DNA from 3 places in the Pseudoalteromonas sp. S2893 genome. Region 3 is predicted to be linked to each of the others. Evidence: predicted binding sites of a transcription regulator. Region 3 holds the regulator's gene; each other region holds the start of a gene.
What was found. Region 3 encodes ArgR, which controls arginine synthesis, uptake and breakdown. Its sites were predicted from a motif close to ANTGAATANNTATTCANT; they were not measured.
Positions count from the first base shown of each region.

Region 1: the regulator ArgR is predicted to act here: its motif matches at 4,262-4,279, upstream of CWC04_RS00110 (OadG family protein).
Region 2: the regulator ArgR is predicted to act here: its motif matches at 4,096-4,113, upstream of gltB (glutamate synthase large subunit).

Region 1 is NZ_PNCY01000001.1:17,962-24,483, reverse strand. It holds gene CWC04_RS00125 (aldo/keto reductase) at 1-904, opposite strand, end outside; gene CWC04_RS00120 (sodium ion-translocating decarboxylase subunit beta) at 1,043-2,173, opposite strand; gene oadA (sodium-extruding oxaloacetate decarboxylase subunit alpha) at 2,185-3,963, opposite strand; gene CWC04_RS00110 (OadG family protein) at 3,973-4,218, opposite strand; gene CWC04_RS00105 (DUF1328 domain-containing protein) at 4,747-4,920, shown strand; gene CWC04_RS00100 (hypothetical protein) at 4,973-5,164, shown strand; gene CWC04_RS00095 (YcxB family protein) at 5,321-5,788, shown strand; gene csrA (carbon storage regulator CsrA) at 5,839-6,030, opposite strand; gene CWC04_RS00085 (aspartate kinase) at 6,120-6,522, opposite strand, start outside.
Region 2 is NZ_PNCY01000011.1:141,001-147,522, reverse strand. It holds gene CWC04_RS07270 (YeaH/YhbH family protein) at 1-23, opposite strand, end outside; gene CWC04_RS07265 (PrkA family serine protein kinase) at 50-1,972, opposite strand; gene CWC04_RS07260 (Fe-Mn family superoxide dismutase) at 2,182-2,763, opposite strand; gene CWC04_RS07255 (Grx4 family monothiol glutaredoxin) at 3,031-3,369, shown strand; gene gltB (glutamate synthase large subunit) at 4,214-6,522, shown strand, end outside.
Region 3 is NZ_PNCY01000010.1:206,509-213,030, forward strand. It holds gene rplU (50S ribosomal protein L21) at 1-46, opposite strand, end outside; gene ispB (octaprenyl diphosphate synthase) at 468-1,439, shown strand; gene mdh (malate dehydrogenase) at 1,534-2,466, opposite strand; gene argR (transcriptional regulator ArgR) at 2,692-3,159, shown strand; gene CWC04_RS06580 (Dyp-type peroxidase) at 3,156-4,055, opposite strand; gene CWC04_RS06585 (ABC transporter ATP-binding protein) at 4,099-5,145, opposite strand; gene CWC04_RS06590 (ABC transporter permease) at 5,146-6,522, opposite strand, start outside.

The DNA.
Region 1 (6,522 bases), on a different contig from region 3:
TTAGCGCACCGCATGACGCTGCAATACGCTCAACGTTCGTTGTGCCAATAATTGGCTGTATTAATGCAGGGTGGCGTAATAACCAAGCTAAAACAATTGCCTCAGGCGTTGTATCGTAAAGTGCAGCAAGCTTATTTACGAGTATGCTGGTATTTATATCGGCTTGCGATGCATTTGTTAAATCGCCCCCTGTGTATAGCCCTTGGCATAAACTTCCCCAGCTTTGTATTTGAATATCAAAGTGGCGGCAATACTCTACACTGCCCGGTGTAAAGTTAAGATCTTTTCCATCTGCATTACCTGCATAAACGCCTTCATCAACAAATTGGTGTTTTTGTAAACTTGCTTCAATTTGGTTAGCAACAATTGGCATATCTAGGGCGTGTTGTAAAAAGTTCATTTGGTGCTGCTGCATGTTCGATACGGCAAAATTACGTACTTTGCCGCTTTCTTGAAGACAGCTAAATACTTGTGCAATTTCTTCTACTTCCATTAACGGATCAGGGCGATGAAGCATAAGCACATCAAGATAATCGGTGTTTAAACGTTTAAGTGAACCTTCAACTGACTCTTCAATCCACTTGGCCGAAAAATCGTAACGCTTAGGGCCTTTATCATCTTCAAAACGTATACCGCATTTAGATTGAATATACATGTGCTCGCGCAGCTCTGGTCGCTCAGCTAGTGCTTGGCCAAATACCTGCTCGGCTTTGCCAAAGGTATAAATATCGGCGTGATCAAAAAAGTTAATGCCGCCAGCTATGGCTGCATCAATACACTCGTGAGTTTGCTTTAAGTGAGCCTTAGTAATGGCGTCTTTATTCCAACCGCCGCCTAGGCCCATACAGCCAAAAACGAGTCTACTAACATGAGGTAAATATTTTGCCAAAGGGGTGTGAAGCATGATGACTATCCTTATTAGTGTGCATAGCCCTCACTGTAAACAAAAACACGTCTGCAAACAAACTTTAATACGTGCAGTTTTATAGGCATAAAAAAAGCGCAGTAAACTGCGCTAATCGGTTGGATTAAATCCTAAATACTAGCCAACAAGCGCCAGTAATATACCTGCGGCTACGGCACTTCCTAGCACCCCAGCTACGTTTGGCCCCATAGCATGCATAAGTAAAAAGTTATGTGGGTTATTCTCAAGCCCAACTTTATTAACTACACGCGCCGCCATCGGTACTGCCGATACACCCGCAGCACCAATTAAAGGGTTAATAGGTGTTTTAGAAAGCTTGTTAAGGCCTTTTGCCATAAACACACCCGACGCTGTACCAATAGCAAATGCCAGCGCACCGAGCACCAAAATACCAATGGTTTCTACAGTTAAAAACTGATCGGCCGCTAGTTTAGAGCCTACTGCCAAACCTAAAAATATCGTGGTTATATTAATAATTTCGTTTTGGGCACTGTTACTAAGCCTGTCTACAACACCTGACTCACGCATTAAATTACCTAAACAGAACATGCCTACTAAGGGAATAGCCGCTGGTAAAAACATAGCGGTTAAGCTCAGTACCATTAAAGGAAATACTATTTTCTCTTTTTTAGATACTTTGCGCAGCTCTGGCATTTTAATAGCACGCTCATCAGGTGTAGTTAATGCGCGCATAATAGGCGGCTGAATAATTGGCACTAACGCCATGTAAGAATAAGCAGCAACCGCAATGGCACCTAGTAAATCAGGGGCAAGCTTAGACGCTAAAAATATGGCTGTAGGGCCATCGGCACCACCAATAATGGCAATGGCTGAGGCATCTTGTAAGCTAAATTCAAAGCCAGGTACATAGTTTAATAAAATTGCCCCAAACAAGGTGGCAAAAATACCAAACTGCGCGGCTGCACCCAGTAATAACATACGCGGGTTGGCAATAAGCGCACTAAAATCAGTCAGCGCCCCTACTCCCATAAAAATTAATAAAGGGAAGATCCCCGTATCAATACCTACGTAATACACGTAATAAAGCAAACCACCTGGGTCAGAAAGCCCAGCAACCGGAATATTAGTCAGTATTGCGCCAAAGCCAATCGGCAGCAGTAATAGGGGTTCAAAGTTTTTAGCAATGGCTAAAAACAACAACAAACACCCTACCGCAACCATTATTAAGCTAGGAAACGTAAAGTTAGCAATGCCGGTAGCATGCCAAAGGTTTAAAAGACCTTCCATTAAAGCTACTCCTACGCCATCGCTATAATTGCATCGCCCGTTGTCACAGCATCACCTTCAGACACTAAGACCTCAGCCACAGTACCTGAGTGCATTGCACGAACCTCAGTTTCCATTTTCATCGCTTCCATAATAACAACCACATCGCCTTCGTTTACGGCTTGGCCTGCTTTTACTTTTACCTTAAAAATATTACCTGCCAGTGGCGCATTCAGTGTTTCACCTGATGCAACCGATGCTGATTGTGGTAAGTGCTCTGAATCTTTTAGCGTTACCTCTTTAAGCTCGCCACCTTGCGCAACCACTACATCGTAAACTTTACCGTCAACTTTAACGCTGTATTGCTCAGCGCTAACACCTTTGTTACTTGCAGGATTTGCTGCAGGCTTAGCGTTTGCATCATCAGCACTTGGCACTGCTTCAAAGGCATCTGGGTTATTACGGTTTTTAATAAATTTAAGGCCAACCTGTGGGAATAATGCATAGGTAAGCACATCATCTATTTGCTCATCAGCAAGTGTTAAGCCTTGCTCTTGCGCTTCTTTTTGCAGCTCTGCTTCAAGCGTGGCAAGCTCTGGGGCTATATTATCTGCAGGACGACACGTAATAACCTCACTGCCATCAAGCACTCGCTCTTGCAGCTCTTTATTCATAGGTGCTGGTGTTAAACCATACTCGCCTTTTAAAACACCGGCGGTTTCTTTGGTAATTGTTTTATAACGCTCTCCCGTAAGCACATTTAGTACTGCTTGTGTGCCTACAATTTGCGATGTTGGAGTAACTAGCGGGATAAAACCTAAATCTTCACGCACGCGTGGGATCTCAAGTAATACTTCATTTAGCTTATCTGCTGCGCCTTGCTCTTTCAGTTGATTTTCCATGTTGGTTAACATGCCGCCAGGTACTTGCGCGAGTAAAATACGGCCATCAACACCTTTAAGGCTCCCCTCAAAGGCAGCGTACTTTTTACGTACATCTCTAAAGTAAGCCGCTATTTCTTCTAGCTGGTTTAAATCTAATTCGGTATCGCGGGGCGTTCCTTCAACAATTGCTACAATGGTTTCTGTAGCTGAATGACCGTAAGTCATACTCATTGAAGAAATTGCGGTATCAAGCATATCAATGCCTGCATCAATGGCTTTTTGATATGTAGCTGTACTTAAACCTGTGGTTGCATGGCACTGCATAGCAATAGGGATAGAAACGGTTTCTTTTAGCCCTTTAATAAGTTGCTCTGCATCGTATGGTTTTAATAAGCCTGCCATATCTTTAATACAAATAGAGTGACAACCTAAATCCTCTAGCTGTTTTGCAAGGGTTAACCACATATCTAGGGTATGCACTGGGCTTACAGTATAAGAAATAGTACCTTGCGCGTGTGCTCCTACTTTTACAGCCGCTTTAATTGCCGTTTCTAAGTTACGTACATCGTTCATGGCGTCAAAAATACGAAATACATCTACACCATTTTTGTGGGCACGCTCTACAAACTTTTCTACCACGTCATCGGCATAGTGGCGGTAACCCAATAAATTTTGCCCGCGCAATAGCATTTGCTGTTTAGTATTCGGCATTGCTTTTTTAAGGGCACGAATACGCTCCCACGGATCTTCACCTAAATAACGAATACACGAGTCAAACGTAGCGCCGCCCCACGACTCAATAGACCAATAACCGGCATCATCAAGTTTGTTAGCAATAGGGAGCATGTCATCTAAGCGCATACGGGTTGCAAGTAAAGACTGATGAGCATCGCGTAAAACAAGTTCTGTTAATTTTAATTTAGCCATGTGTGCCTCTTATTTATTATTTGATTTGTACTGAGCAATGGCAGCACTAATAGCAGCGATGTGCTCGTTTGGCACACCTTGAGATTTTAAAGATGGTGATTTAACCGGTATTGCAACTTCAGCCTCGTCAAAACGAGCAACCAAGTTAGACATGAGTGACACAGCACCAATCAATATTGAAAGAAATACAAACACGCCCACCATGCCCGTAAGCATCAAGCTACCTGCGGTTGTGAGTACAGCTCCTATATCCATTTTTCTCCCCCTGCACTATATAGCGATATAAAAAACCGCTTTATTTAAATAATTATTCACCGAATGATAACAAAACTTTTAACTTTGTCTACCACCTGTCAATTGGTAAAACCAATTAAAATTAAACTAACATACAGCCACAATAGTTAACATAGCTAATACTGGGTTAAATTAGCTTAGATATAGATGATAAAAATAACCGTTATAGGCAAAGGTTATATGGTTAAACCCAAAAAAACTTAAAAACCATAAAAAATAGTAAGTTAAACGGCAAGTAAAAAATCATTTTGCGCTAAAATGTAAATTGGTCTTACCAAGATTAATAAAGAAGCGCACAAAAAATATTTATTTTTTTACTCTCTTTACAATAGTGTGAATAAGTTACATCGTTAAACGTAAAACTTACCAATCCTAAATTTATAACCCTCGCTCAAAAAACCATAACATATTGAAAATTAATAAAATTAAACTCTGGCACGCAACTAGCATTATTACTTTCGAACGAATTTGATAACCAAGGAGAAAACAATGTTACGCTGGACAATTACATTTTTAGTTATTGCTTTAATCGCTGCAGTGTTAGGTTTTGGTGGTATCGCAGGTGCCGCAGCTGGTATAGCAAAAATTATATTCTTTATCTTTTTAGTACTTTTAGTGATTTCTTTAGTTTCAGGTGCGCTGCGCGGTAAATCGCCTAGGTAGCTACTAACATACTTAAAACACTAAACAATCAACATATACAAGGAATTACATTATGAACTCAACAACTTTAAAAGCAGCACTAATCGCCGTATTTGCAGGTTTCTTTATGATGGGTTGTGAAGACAACCACGCAGAAGAAGCAGGTGAGCGTATTGATGAAGCAGTAACTGACGTGCAAAACTCTGTTGAAGATGCATGTGAAAATGTAAAAGAAGGCGTTAACGCAGAAGAAACTAACTGTTAATCTGTTTGGTAACGTAAAAAACGGCTTTTAATAAGCCGTTTTTTTGTGCGCGAATAAAAAGCGGATTCTAACTCTTAAAATGCATAGTCTACATTAACGGGTGTGATTTTTACGCTAGCTTGTTAAAATAGCGAAAACTATTACTTATTAGCAATTATGGCACTGACCACCACTTACACACTCGATAAACCCTACTACTACGAATGCTTTGACGAGTCCCACTCTTATAGTAAAGCAGCCAAACCAAAGTATTTTTTGCTGGCATTACTGGTGTGCTTAGGTTTAATTAGTATTTACGCTATGGACGATCATTACCTAGGTACATTTTTAATAATGCTGGGTGTATTAGAATGCGTTGCCTTTTATTACCGCAGGCCTTGGTGGGTTGCGCGCCAAATGTTTAGTCGTGCTTCGGGCTCAACGGTTACTCTTTCGTTTACCGATGACGCTATTAGCACCGAAAACCACTATAAAAGCCATACATTTAAGTGGGCAGAAATAACCCATATTATTAAAACTAACCACGGCTACTTAGTGCACCATAATAAAGGTATGCAATATATTTCTAGCAGTGTATTAACCGATGAAATGCGCTATTTTATAAACAAAAAAGCCACTCAATGAGTGGCTTTTGGTATAGCTAAGTGCATTACTCAGCTAAGTATAACTGTTGATTAAGCATTGCCCGGATTAGGGTTAGACTTTTCAGCTTGTATACGCATGTAAATCTCTTCACGATGCACTGAAACGTCTTTAGGTGCGTTAACACCAATTCGAACTTGATTTCCTTTAACACCTAATACAGTAACAGTTACTTCGTCACCAATCATTAGGGTTTCACCTACTCTACGAGTTAGTATTAGCATTCTCTTGCTCCCATGTTCCAATAAATTATAAGATTCCGCTTGACCATTTTAATGAAAAATTGATTGAAAAGTAAGTAAAAACTCCCAAACTATCCATTTTCTGTTAAAAATTCTGAGTGTAACGCTCTTACTGCTAGTTCTAAATACTTCTCGTCAATTAAAACCGATACCTTGATTTCAGACGTCGATACTAAAACTATGTGTATACCTTCTTGCGCCAATGCATCAAAAAATTGATGCGCTACACCACTGTGAGACTTCATTCCTATGCCAACAGCCGACACTTTTGCAACTGTTGTATCACTAGAAATGCTATCAGCCTGCAGATTTACCTGTTGTTGAGTTAGTAAATCGTGTGCTTGCAAATAGTCATTTGAATGCACAGTAAAAGCATAGTCTATTTTTTCAAAGTTATGATTAACTTGACTAATCATATCTATTTCGATGCCATTTTCTGCAAAAAGTTTCAAAATTTTTGTAAGAGAATGAACA
Region 2 (6,522 bases), on a different contig from region 3:
CGTCTATCTATAAAATGCGCCATACTGTTCCCCCTAAACTACATGAAGGTTACTGCGATTTTCTAACCCGTAAATACCACTCAGAAAGTAAACGCACTTGTTTTTGCGTGTAGCCTTTTTCAACCATGCGGTTAACAAAGTCCTCGTGTTTTTGTTGATCCTCAGCGGAGGTTTTTGTATTAAAGGAAATAACAGGGAGTAGATCTTCGGTATTTGAGAACATTTTTTTCTCAATCACAGTGCGTAGTTTTTCGTAGCTTGTCCATAACGGGTTTTTACCATTATTGTGGGCGCGTGCACGTAATACAAAGTTAACTATTTCGTTCCTAAAATCTTTGGGATTAGAAATGCCGGCGGGTTTTTCTATTTTTTCAAGTTCTGCATTTAACGAGGCGCGGTCAAATAACTGTCCTGTATCTGGGTCTCTGTATTCTTGATCTTGTATCCAAAAATCAGCATAAATCACATAGCGGTCAAAAATATTTTGGCCATATTCAGAGTATGACTCTAAATACGCGGTTTGTAGTTCTTTACCAATAAACTCAACATATTGCGGAATTAAATAGCCTTTTAAAAAACTTAAATAGCGCTCTTCCACTTCGGCGCTAAATTGTTCACGCTCTATTTGTTGCTCCAAAACATAAAATAAATGCACCGGATTAGCTGCAACCTCGGTGGTATCAAAATTAAATACGCGCGACAAAATTTTAAAAGCAAAACGAGTGGAAAGGCCGGTCATGCCTTCATCTACCCCTGCGTAATCTCGATACTCCTGATAAGACTTTGCTTTAGGGTCGGTATCTTTTAGGGTTTCACCATCATAGACTCGCATTTTTGAGTAAATACTAGAGTTTTCAGGCTCTTTTAATCGAGATAAGGTAGTAAATTGCGCTAACGCTTTAAGCGTACCTGGTGCACACGGTGCACTGGCAAGTTCACTATGTTGAATAAGTTTGTCGTAGATTTTTATTTCTTCGGTCACGCGCAGGCAATAAGGGACCTTTACAATATAAACACGATCTAAAAACGCTTCATTGTTTTTATTATTTTTGAATGTTTGCCATTCTGACTCATTTGAGTGGGCTAAAATCATGCCGTTAAACGGCAGAGCGCTAATACCTTCGGTACCGTTGTAGTTACCCTCTTGCGTTGCGGTAAGGAGTGGATGCAGCACCTTGATAGGGGCTTTAAACATTTCTACAAATTCCATTAAACCTTGGTTGGCTAAACATAAAGAGCCTGAGTAAGCGTAGGCATCGGGGTCGTTTTGTGCAAAATGCTCAAGCTGGCGAATATCTACTTTGCCCACTAATGCTGAAATATCTTGATTGTTTTCATCACCGGGCTCGGTTTTGGCTATACCTATTTGATTTAAAATAGAGGGGTAGCGTTTGACGACTCTAAATTGGCTAATATCGCCGTTAAATTCTTTTAACCGTTTACCTGCCCATGGCGACATAATCGTTTTTAAATAACGTGGTTTAATACCGTATTCTTTTTCGAGAACGTTGGCATCTTCTACTGGGTCAAACAAACTGAGCGGGTGATCGTTTACCGGAGAGCCTTTAATTGAATAGATAGGCACTTGCTGCATTAAATATTTTAGTTTTTCTGCAATTGAAGATTTACCTCCCCCAACTGGGCCGAGTAAATAAAGGACTTGTTTGCATTCTTCTAGGCCTTGAGCCGCATGCTTTAGATAGGAGACAATTTGTTCTATGGCATCTTCCATGCCGTAAAAGTCTGCAAAGGCAGGGTAGCGTGCAACCACTCTATTAGAAAATAACCGGCTTAAACGTGCATCGGTTGCAGTATCAACCATTTGCGGCTCGCCTATTGCCATAAGTAAACGCTCAGGGGCGCTGGCATAAGCTGATTTGTCATTTTTACAAATTTCTAGAAATTCGCTAATGCTGTATTCTTCTTCTTGTGCTGCTTCGTATCGTGCTTGGTAGTGCTCAAAAATAGTCATAATAACCTCCGAAACCCGCTTTAAAAAGGTGCTTACTTTTTAAAGTTTAGTCAGAGATTGGTATTTTTGTGCAATAAAATTAAAAATTTAAGTGAAAAAAGATCATGTGGCTAAATTAGCAATTTAGCGCGTATAAAGGCGGTTTTAATTTTATAAAGGCATAAAAAAAGACGCCGAGGCGTCTTTTTAAATCAGCGTATAATAGCTAATTAAGCGAAGTTAGCGTTCGCGAATTCCCAGTTAACAAGCGCCCAAAAACCTTTAAGGTAATCAGGACGAACGTTACGGTAATCAATGTAGTAAGCGTGTTCCCATAAATCCACAGTTAGGATTGGTGTAACACCTTCGTCTGTAAGCGGCGTTGCTGCGTTAGACGTGTTTACGATATCTAATGAACCGTCAGCTAGTTTAACTAACCATGTCCAGCTAGAACCAAAGTTATTAACCGCTTTGTCGTTTAATGCATCTTTAAACGCGTCAAAAGAGCCCCATTTAGCGTTAATAGCGTCAGCGATAGCACCTGTTGGCTCGCCGCCGCCATTTGGAGATAGACAGTTCCAGTAGAAAGTGTGGTTCCAAATTTGTGCAGCGTTGTTAAATACGCCACCTTCAGAAGAACAAACAATCTCTTCTAAAGATTTGTTTTCAAATTCAGTACCTGGAATTAAACCGTTTAATTTAACAACGTAAGTGTTGTGGTGCTTACCGTGGTGATACTCAAGAGTTTCTTGTGAAATATGAGGCTCAAGTGCATCAATTGCATATGGTAGTGACGGTAGTTCAAATGCCATTTTTTTATCTCCATCTTCTTTTGGTTGATAACTCGCTTGATAGTACGTAATGCCTGATAGAACAGACCACTTACCTATACCAAACGAAAATATAGTGTTACTATAATTGTTGAGTATTTTACTCAAGTTTAAGCAAACAGCAATGCTATTGCTAAAGACTATTTCAATTGCGGCTTTATTTGCCCATTTTAAGTTATATATCTGTGGCCACAATGATTTATTTTCAAGCCCTAGGTATATCAAGCTATCGTCATTTTGAGGTTGTAGATGGAAACCATTGATAAAATTAAACAGCAGATTTCAGAAAACCCAATTATCCTTTACATGAAAGGGTCGCCTAAATTACCAAATTGTGGTTTTTCTTCACAAGCGTCACAAGCTCTAATGTCATGTGGCGAACCATTTGCCTATGTTGATATTTTACTTAATCCAGATATTCGCGCTGAGTTACCAGCATACGCAAATTGGCCTACTTTCCCACAGCTTTGGGTTGAGGGCGAATTAGTAGGTGGATGTGACATTATCATTGAAATGTTTCAACGTGGTGAATTACAGCCACTGATCACTGAAACTGCAGCTAAGTATAAAGAAGCTGACGCAGAGTAATTGCTACTTTGCTAGATTATTAAAGCCACGTTTTACGTGGCTTTTTTGTGCCTATATAACTTTATTACGTCTTAATCTCTTGAACAGCCCATCAGTGGGTAATTATAACCATTAATCTGTGCTCAATAGTTAGCAAACTCAGCACTTGCTCCTCGTTTAGGTGCACCTAGTCAGGATAAGTAAGCAACAAAGCTACTTAATATAAGCGCGAATTTTAATTAAAATATGAGTTTTATATCAATGCGCAATAAGACGTAATCATTTTACGGGGCTAAACGTGTCGCTATTTGCGTTAAAGAATTCTTTTTAGAACAACCAAGTAGCGAGTTTTTCCTAGCTATCAACACGTTTTTCCAGCCTCAAAATAGTTCGCTCAATCAAGCGAATTGGTAATAAATAAAAATTCACTACATCTGCACTAAAAACGACACCACAATTAATAACTATACTAATGAACGCTAAAAAAGCGCGATCCTAAGCCTCTAATTTATTTAAAACGCATTAAACTATCTAAATGTTAACTGAACCCGTTAGAAATTAGTGAATATTTATTCATTGGTTTGGTGCTTTACGTTTACGTAAAGGGTATTGCTTTGGCGCCTTTGTTTTTACAAAATGTTAAAATTGACACCAGTGTCATGAAAAAATAACGCGCAAATAAGCGTTAATTGTTAAAATTTGTGGGTAAAAAAGAAATCTTGCCTTGAAGTGAGAAATATTCAAGAATGTGAATATGTATTCAAAATAATATTGACTCTATTTACTATAGAGGCTAGTTTTGTGCGTCTGTTAGCAAATCGTCGAGCAGTTCATTCACGTTAACAGTGCAGCAAGGGAGGGGTCTATGTTATACGACTCAACATTAGAAAAAGATAATTGTGGCTTTGGCTTAATAGCCCAAGTAAATGGTCAAGCTAGTCATCGGCTTATTCGTACAGCTATTACTGGACTTGATCGCATGCAGCACCGCGGTGGTATTTCTGCCGATGGTAAAACAGGTGACGGCTGTGGTTTATTACTACAAAAACCTGACAGTTTTTTCCGTGCTATTGCGAGTGAGCATAATTGGCACTTAGGTAAAAATTACGCCGTAGGCATGGTTTTCTTAAATTCAGATCCCGTTTTAGCACAAGCTGCAAAACAGGTTTTATGTGAAGAATTAGAACAAGAAACACTTAAAATACTCGGTTGGCGTGAAGTGCCTACTGACCCTTCAATGCTAGGGCCAATTGCTACACAGCAATTACCTGGTTTTGAGCAAATTTTTGTTAGTGCGCCTGAAGGATGGCGCTCTAAAGATTTAGAGCGACGTTTATATGTAGCACGTCGCCGTGCAGAAAAGCGTTTAGCAGAGGATGAGTCGTTTTATATTGCGAGTTTATCGGGGTTAGTGACTATCTATAAAGGCCTTATGATGCCTGCAGATTTGCCTAACTTTTATTTAGACTTAGCTGATATTCGTATGACCAGCGCTATTTGTGTATTCCATCAGCGTTTTTCTACTAATACTCAGCCGCGTTGGCCTTTAGCACAACCATTTAGGTATTTAGCGCATAATGGTGAAATTAATACCATTGAGGGTAACCGCCAATGGGCTCGTGCACGTTCGTATAAGTTTTCATCACCACTTATTCCTGATTTACAAAGTGCAGCGCCGTTTGTAAACGAAACCGGCTCTGACTCTTCAAGCTTAGATAACATGCTGGAGCTGTTTTTAGCAGGTGGCATGGATTTATTCCGTGCTATGCGTATGCTTGTGCCACCTGCATGGCAGAAGAACCGTGCTATGGATGATGACTTACGCGCATTTTACGACTTTAACTCTATGCACATGGAACCGTGGGATGGCCCTGCGGGCATTGTTATGTCTGATGGGCGTTTTGCAGCCTGTAACCTTGACAGAAATGGCCTGCGTCCAGCGCGCTATGTTATTACTCAAGATGGCTTTATTACACTTGCCTCTGAGGTAGGGATTTGGGATTACACTGCAGATGAAGTGGTCGAAAAAGGCCGTGTAGGACCAGGTGAGCTGTTAGTAATTGATACTAAATTAGGCAAAATTTGGCACTCAGACGAAATCGACCAAGATTTAAAATCGCGTCATCCTTATAAGTCATGGCTTGAAGAAAACGTTAAACGTTTAACCCCGTTTGAAGAGCTTACCGAGCAAGATGCGGGTAATCGCTCATTTGATGACGAAACACTTGTTAAATACCAAAAAATGTTTGGTTACACTAACGAAGAGCTCGATAGTGTTATTCGCGTAATGGGTGAAAACGGCCAAGAAGCAACAGGCTCTATGGGTGATGACACGCCATTTGCAGTACTTAGCGAAGGGCATCGTTCATTGTACGATTACTTCCGCCAAAAGTTTGCACAAGTGACTAACCCGCCAATAGACCCGCTGCGTGAAAACCACGTAATGTCACTGGCAACGTGTATTGGTAGTGAGCAAAATGTATTTAATGAAACTACAGGCCACGCTAAGCGCCTACAGTTTGATACGCCAATTTTAATGTATGCAGACATGCAGCAGCTACTAAATGCCGATGACGAGCATTACAGTTACTGTAAAATTGATATTACATACACAGCAGAGGAAGGTTTAGAAAAAGCGGTTGCACGTATTTGCGACGCTGCACAAGAAAAAGCAGCAGCCGGCTGTGTAATGCTTATTTTATCTGACCGTAACTTTAGCGAAACCCAATTACCAATTCCTGCTGCTATGGCGGTAGGTGCTGTACAAAAACGTCTAGTAGATAATAACTTACGTTGTGAGTCTAATATTATTATTGAAACGGGTAGCGTACGCGATGCACACCAATTTGCCGTATTACTTGGTTTCGGTGCCACCGCAATTTACCCATACCTTGCATACGAGTCACTGGTTGCGATGAGCGACAGTAAAGTGATTGATAAATCGTACTGCGAAGTGACGCTTTCGTACCGAAAAGCCATTAATAAAGGCTTGTACAAAATTATGTCTAAGATGGGCATAAGTACAATTGCATCGTACCGTTGTTCAATGCTTTTTGAAGCGGTTGGTCTATCTGATGCTATGGTAGACATGTGCTTTAAAGGTGTGGCAAGTCGTATTAAAGGCGCCTGTTTTAGCGATTTTGATATTGATCAGCAAAAGCTACATAAACTTGC
Region 3 (6,522 bases):
CAGTCACACGATGCTGTTTACCACCACTTTGGAAAACCGCGTACATAATTAACTCCGTCTGTGCGCCCTCAAATCGACGCAACTAAAATATTCTTCGATAGGGCGCGAAGTTTACGCTAATGCATAAAAACTAGCAAGCCTATTTTGTAATTAAAATGAATAAAAAGTAGCTGCATTGAGAGCAATTCAATATTTCCCCCATTTTATATTAAATTGCCCTGTTGCCAAGCGCTTTTTAGTGCAAAGACAAAATAAATTTACGTGTCGCTATGCCTACTCCAGAACCCATTGACTGCGCAATAAATAGTCGCGCTTTGAGTGTGAAATATACAATTAAATACCCTAATTAAGCGCTAATTAAGGTTTTTAACTCGGTTTTTTTAATGAATCGTCACAAAATATCGAGCTAGTGCTTTTTTTGTTGTACAATCGGCGCCGTTCACACATAAAAATTGGCTCGGAGATCAATGGATATAAAAGCTATCCAGGCGTTAATCGAAAGCGATATGAATGACGTCAATCAACTTATACACGCGCAAATGCGCTCAGATGTGGCGTTAGTCAATCAACTTGGTTTGTACATCGTTAACAGCGGCGGCAAACGCGTACGCCCGATGCTGGCAATATTGGCAGCAAGAGCTTTGGGTTACCAAGGTAAAGATCACATTACTTTGGCAACGATTGTTGAATTTATTCATACTGCAACACTATTACATGATGATGTTGTTGATGAATCTAACCTGCGCCGTGGTACACCAACTGCAAATGCCGAGTTTGGTAATGCTGCCAGCGTGCTGGTTGGGGATTTTATTTACACCCGCTCGTTTCAACTTATGGTGGGGCTGGGCAAAATGCAAATTATGCAAGTGCTTGCTGATGCCACCAACGTGATTGCTGAGGGCGAAGTATTGCAACTTATGAATTGCAACGACCCTAATACCACCGAAGCAAGTTACATGCAGGTTATTTACTCTAAAACGGCTAAATTATTTGAAGCCGCTACAGGGCTTGCGGCTATTATTACCGAGCAAGATAACAGTGTGTTAGATGCGCTTAATTTATATGGTATGCACTTAGGTACTGCTTTTCAGTTAGTTGATGACGTGCTTGATTACAACGCAGACGCTGACCAATTAGGTAAAAATATTGGTGATGATTTAGCAGAAGGTAAGCCAACCTTACCGCTAATATATGCGATGAAGCACGGCAGTGATCAGCAAAGAGCCCTTATTCGTGATGCCATTGAGCATTGCAATGGTATGGATAACCTTGAGGCTATTTTAACGGCACTTAAACAAACCAACGCACTTGAATTTACAATGCAAAAGGCGCAGCAAGAAGCAGACAAGGCCATTGCCTGTTTAGACTTTTTAGCAGAGTCGCAGTACAAGCAAGCGTTAATAAGCTTAGCGCGTATAGCTGTAGAGCGAGATCACTAACTTTGCAGCCTCCCTTAATTAGTATTTAAGGGCCATAATTTTCGAGCAATAAAAAAGCCTGCATAAGCAGGCTTTTTTGTGCATAACTTGGCTATTACGCCATGAAATCAACACCTTCTTTGATGTCTTTTTTCAGAGTTTCAAGCATGTCGTTTTTAGCTTTTTCTTCAAATGCGCTTAGCTCGCCGTAAGAAAGAATTTCTTCTACGCCGTTTGTGCCTAAACGTACTGGGTGAGCAAAGTACTCTGCATCGCCATTTTCAACAGCAACGTATGCGTAATCTACTACGTCTTCACCTTGTAGGCCTTTAACTAAAGACATACAAAAACGTGCTGCAGCAGCACCCATAGATAATGTAGCTGAACCACCGCCCGCTTTAGCATTTACTACTTCAGTACCTGCATTTTGGATACGTGGAGTAAGTGAAGCTACTTCTTCTTCAGTGAAGCTTACGCCTTCAACTTGAGAAAGTAGAGGCAGAATGGTTGTGCCAGAGTGGCCACCAATTACTGGTACTTTAACGGTTGCTACGTCTACGCCTTTAAGCTCAGCAACAAATGCTTCTGAACGAATTACGTCAAGCGTAGTGATACCAAATACGCGCTTAGCATCGTAAGTACCTGCTTTTTTGAATACTTCAGCAACAATTGGTACAGTGCCGTTTACTGGGTTAGTGATAACACCCACTAACGCCTTAGGACAGCTAGCTACAATGCCTTCTGCTAATGTTTTGATGATACCTGCGTTTACGTTAAATAAATCCGCACGATCCATACCTGGTTTACGTGGCATACCCGCTGGGATAAGTACGATATCACACCCTTCAAGCGCTTTATTTAAATCGTCTGCGCCAAAACCTGCCACTTTAACATCTGTAGGGATGTGAGATAGGTCAACCGCAACACCTGGTACAACTGGTGCAACATCGTAAAGTGATAATTCAGAACCAGCTGGTAAGCCTGTTTTTAATAATAAAGACAACGCTTGACCGATACCGCCTGCAGCACCTAATACAGCAACTTTCATTGGAATTCTCCGTAATTTGAGGTAGGAAATATTTGTGGCTCTTAAGATAATGAAATTAGCGACTAAAAACAAATTTATCCTGCTTATTTCAGGTATATTTTCGACCATAGTTGTAAACTTTGTTGGTTTATCGCAGCAAACTGGCAAGTTAACTAAACAACTGCTGCATAATTATTCATTTTTGTGTAGAATTTGCATTATAAATAACAAAAATGAATAAAGACTATGCAACCACAAGACAAACAAGAAGCGCTGGTAAAAGCGTTTAAAGCACTTTTAAAAGAAGAGAACTTTGGCTCGCAAGGCGAAATAGTCGAAGCATTAAAAGAGCAAGGCTTTGACAATATAAGCCAAAGTAAGGTGTCGCGCATGCTTAGCAAGTTTGGCGCTGTGCGTACCCGTAATGCTAAACAAGAAATGGTTTATTGCCTACCCGCAGAAATGGGCGTACCGACTGCTAAAAGCCCACTACGCCAGCTTGTTATTGATATTATGCATAACGAAATGATGATTATTATAACCACCAGCCCAGGCGCTGCGCAGTTAATTGCCCGCTTATTAGACTCACTAGGCAAAGCTGATGGTGTATTGGGCACAATTGCCGGAGATGACACTATTTTTATTGCGCCAGCAAAAATATCTGAAATAGACATTACACTAGAGCGCGTACGTATTTTATTTGATACGGTTTAAAGCTGTTTTAAAAAACTAACTGACGGCGCAAAAAACGCTGAGCCCATATCGGCTTGAGTAAAATCAAGCCAGTGGTCGTAACACTCCCCTTTTCCTATGCGGCTGTTAAGTACCTTTTCAAACGCATTCCCCGATGCTGAGCATGTAATACTTAGCATGCCTTGCTCGTAAACATCGCCATACGGCATGCTTTGGTTAAGCAGTATTGCTTGGCCGCTCTCATCTTTGAGCTCACTTCTAGTCGCGTGGCTCGTATCTACCTTAGGCTCAATTAAGGTGTTATCTAAACGTGTGCGCCCCATAATGTGCTCTTGCTCGCTTAGTGATAAATGCTGCCATACACTCAGGTCATGCTTATAACGCTGTACATGAATATAGCTGCCTTGGTGTTCAAAGCTCTCGGGGTTATTAACCAGTGCCGTGATTCGTTTTTGGCGTCCATGTGGGGTGTCGCCTGCATAAATAAAGCCGTTAAAGTCTCGCCCATCTAAAAACCTAAAATTGCGAATTTGTTCAACCAGCTCTACATCGGGCGAAAACAACTTTAATATTTGCAATGCAAAAAGGTGATTAACATCTTCTCGGTCTGAGCGAATTTGTATGAATAAATCACATGGCTGTACGCGCATAACAAAATCACTGTGATTTATATTAGGAAAGCTTTGCAGCTCGCTTGGGATATATTCAGGTAGTATATGCGGCCAATATTGCGCGCCTATAGCCACCATGCACGAAAGCATGGCTTCGGAGAACTGATCACTAAACTCTTCTTCAATTGCGCTTACGCGCTTAAGCTTTGCACGCAATGACTCGTCTTGACCATCAAATACATTAAAAAATAAATGCAAACCGTGTAAGTTTGCTTCAGCACAAATCCCAGATTGCGCTTGCGCCATTGTTATTCCTTAGCTTTATAAAACACAGCGAATAACACATTTGTTATGATTCGAAAAAATTCACCGTGTGAGGTTTTATTTTTATTATAACCTGCTCATTTATTTCAAATGACTGGCCATATTGTGCGGCAACTTCAATCTCTTGCTCTGCAATTACAACAGTGAAAACATAAGCCGAGCCTATAAACCGACGGCTTAAAATGCTCACACATTGAGGGTTATCGGCCTGCGTATTTTGCGCAAGCTCAATATGGTGTGGACGAATATACACCTGCCCTTTTATTGCACTGTGCGTATGCTCATGCTGCGATTGCACGACACCAAAAGGCGTTGCGTATTCAGTTGCCGTTAACACTTCTGCGACTAAGTATATGCCCTGACCCAGAAACTCTGCAACCTCCTTTGTCTTTGGCACGGCAAAAAGCTGCTCTGGTGTACCTTGTTGGGCTATTTTTCCTTGGTGCATAATGGCTAGCGTGTCTGAAAACGCAAAGGCTTCTTCTTTTGAGTGGCTAACAAATACCGCAGAAACCTGCTGCGCTTTAATAATGCGCCTAATATCAGCAATTAACTCAAAACGTACTTGTGTATCTATGTTCGAAAAAGGCTCATCAAGAAGCAATAAACTAGGCTTATAAGCCAAAGCCCGCGCAATAGCCACGCGTTGCTGCTGGCCGCCCGAGAGCTGATGAGGGTAGCGTTTTGCACACCCTGTTAAATGCACTAGCTCTAGCATTTCCTCTACCCGTTGCTGTTTTTGAACTTTGCTTATTTTACCCAGCCCAAACGCAATATTATCGGCCACACTGAGGTGCGGAAACAAGGCATAATCTTGAAACATCATCCCTATATTACGATGCTCTGGTGATACAAATGTATGCTTATCGCTTACACATTTGCCATCTATAAATACGCTACCTTCATTTATTTCAATAAGGCCAGCAATTGCTTTTAAGGTGGTTGTTTTACCGCAGCCGCTGGCCCCGAGCAAACACACAATTTCGTCTTGACCCACCGTTAAATCTAAATTGTGTAGCACGTGCGTGCCACTGTAGTGATAACCCACACCTTGTAAATTTAAACGGCTCATTTAACTGCGTTGCTCCATAGAACGATTAATAAAATACAAGGGGATCAACCCAACCAAAACAATAAATAAAGCGGAAATAGAAGCAAGCTCAAGCTGCTCATCGCTCACATATTGAAATACATGTGTGGCTAAACTTTCAAAGTCAAAAGGCCTTAATAGTAATGCGGCTGGCAGCTCTTTCATACACTCAATAAATACAAGCAATGCAGCTGTTAAAAGACCTCTACGTAATAAAGGAAGGTGCACTAAGCGCAGTGTTTGCCCTTGGCTTTTACCCATAGATTGGCTAGCCATATCCAGTGATGGACTAATACGTACAAAGCTCGATTCTATAGCACCGTGCGCAATGGCATAAAAGCGCACTAAGTAAGCCAGTATAATAGTGACAATGCTGCCGGTTAGTAATAAACCTATATCTAGGTTGTAGCTCTCAAGGGCTGTATTTATTGAGTTTTCTAATGCGCTAAGCGGTAATAACACAGCAATAGCCAGTACCGTACCTGGCAGTGCATAGCCGGTGCTCGCTAAGCGACCAGGTATTAAAGAATAGCCTTGCTTTGCCACACGCTGATAAAAAACGATGAGTGTAGCGAGTACTATGCTGATTACGCTTACAGTAATAGCTACTTTTAAACTTTGCCACGCGTAACTAAAAAATGCCGTGTTCCACGCTTTATCAAAGTAAGTTAATGCATAATTTAGCAATACCAACATAGGTATAATAAAAGCAATGAGCAAAATAACACTGCAAAATGACGTAGCCAGCCATGCATGTTTACCTTTAAGTTTATACAACGACTCGCTATTAACACCTGATTGACGCTCAAACACGGCTTGGTTACGCCGACTAAAGCGCTCCGCCATTAAAGCTAAAAACAGCAGTAACAGCATAACGCCCGATATTTTCGCTGCAGCCGTGAGTGAGTAATAACCAAACCATGTATCGTACACTGCGGTGGTTAAAGTGCTCACTGCAAAGTAACTTACCGTTGCATAGTCGGCCATGGTTTCCATGCTTATGAGCGCAAGGGCTGCCACAATTGAGCCACGAGAAAGCACTATACTTACCTTAAAAAAGCTTTGCCAAGGCGATAAACCCATTAATTGACTAGCTTGCACTAGCTTAAATGACTGCTCTCGCAGTGCGGTTTTAAAAATTAAAAATAAATACGGATACAGCACAAGTGCAATCATTACAATAGCGCCGGGCAAAGTGCGAATATCAAAAAACCAATAATCCGTTGGCGAGTGCCAATCAAACCAGTCTCTTAGGGCTATTTGCACAGGGCCTGCGTAATCTAGCAAATCGGTATACACATAAGCTATTAAATAGGTAGGCATTGCAAGGGGCAGCATAAGCGCCCATTCAAATTGCTT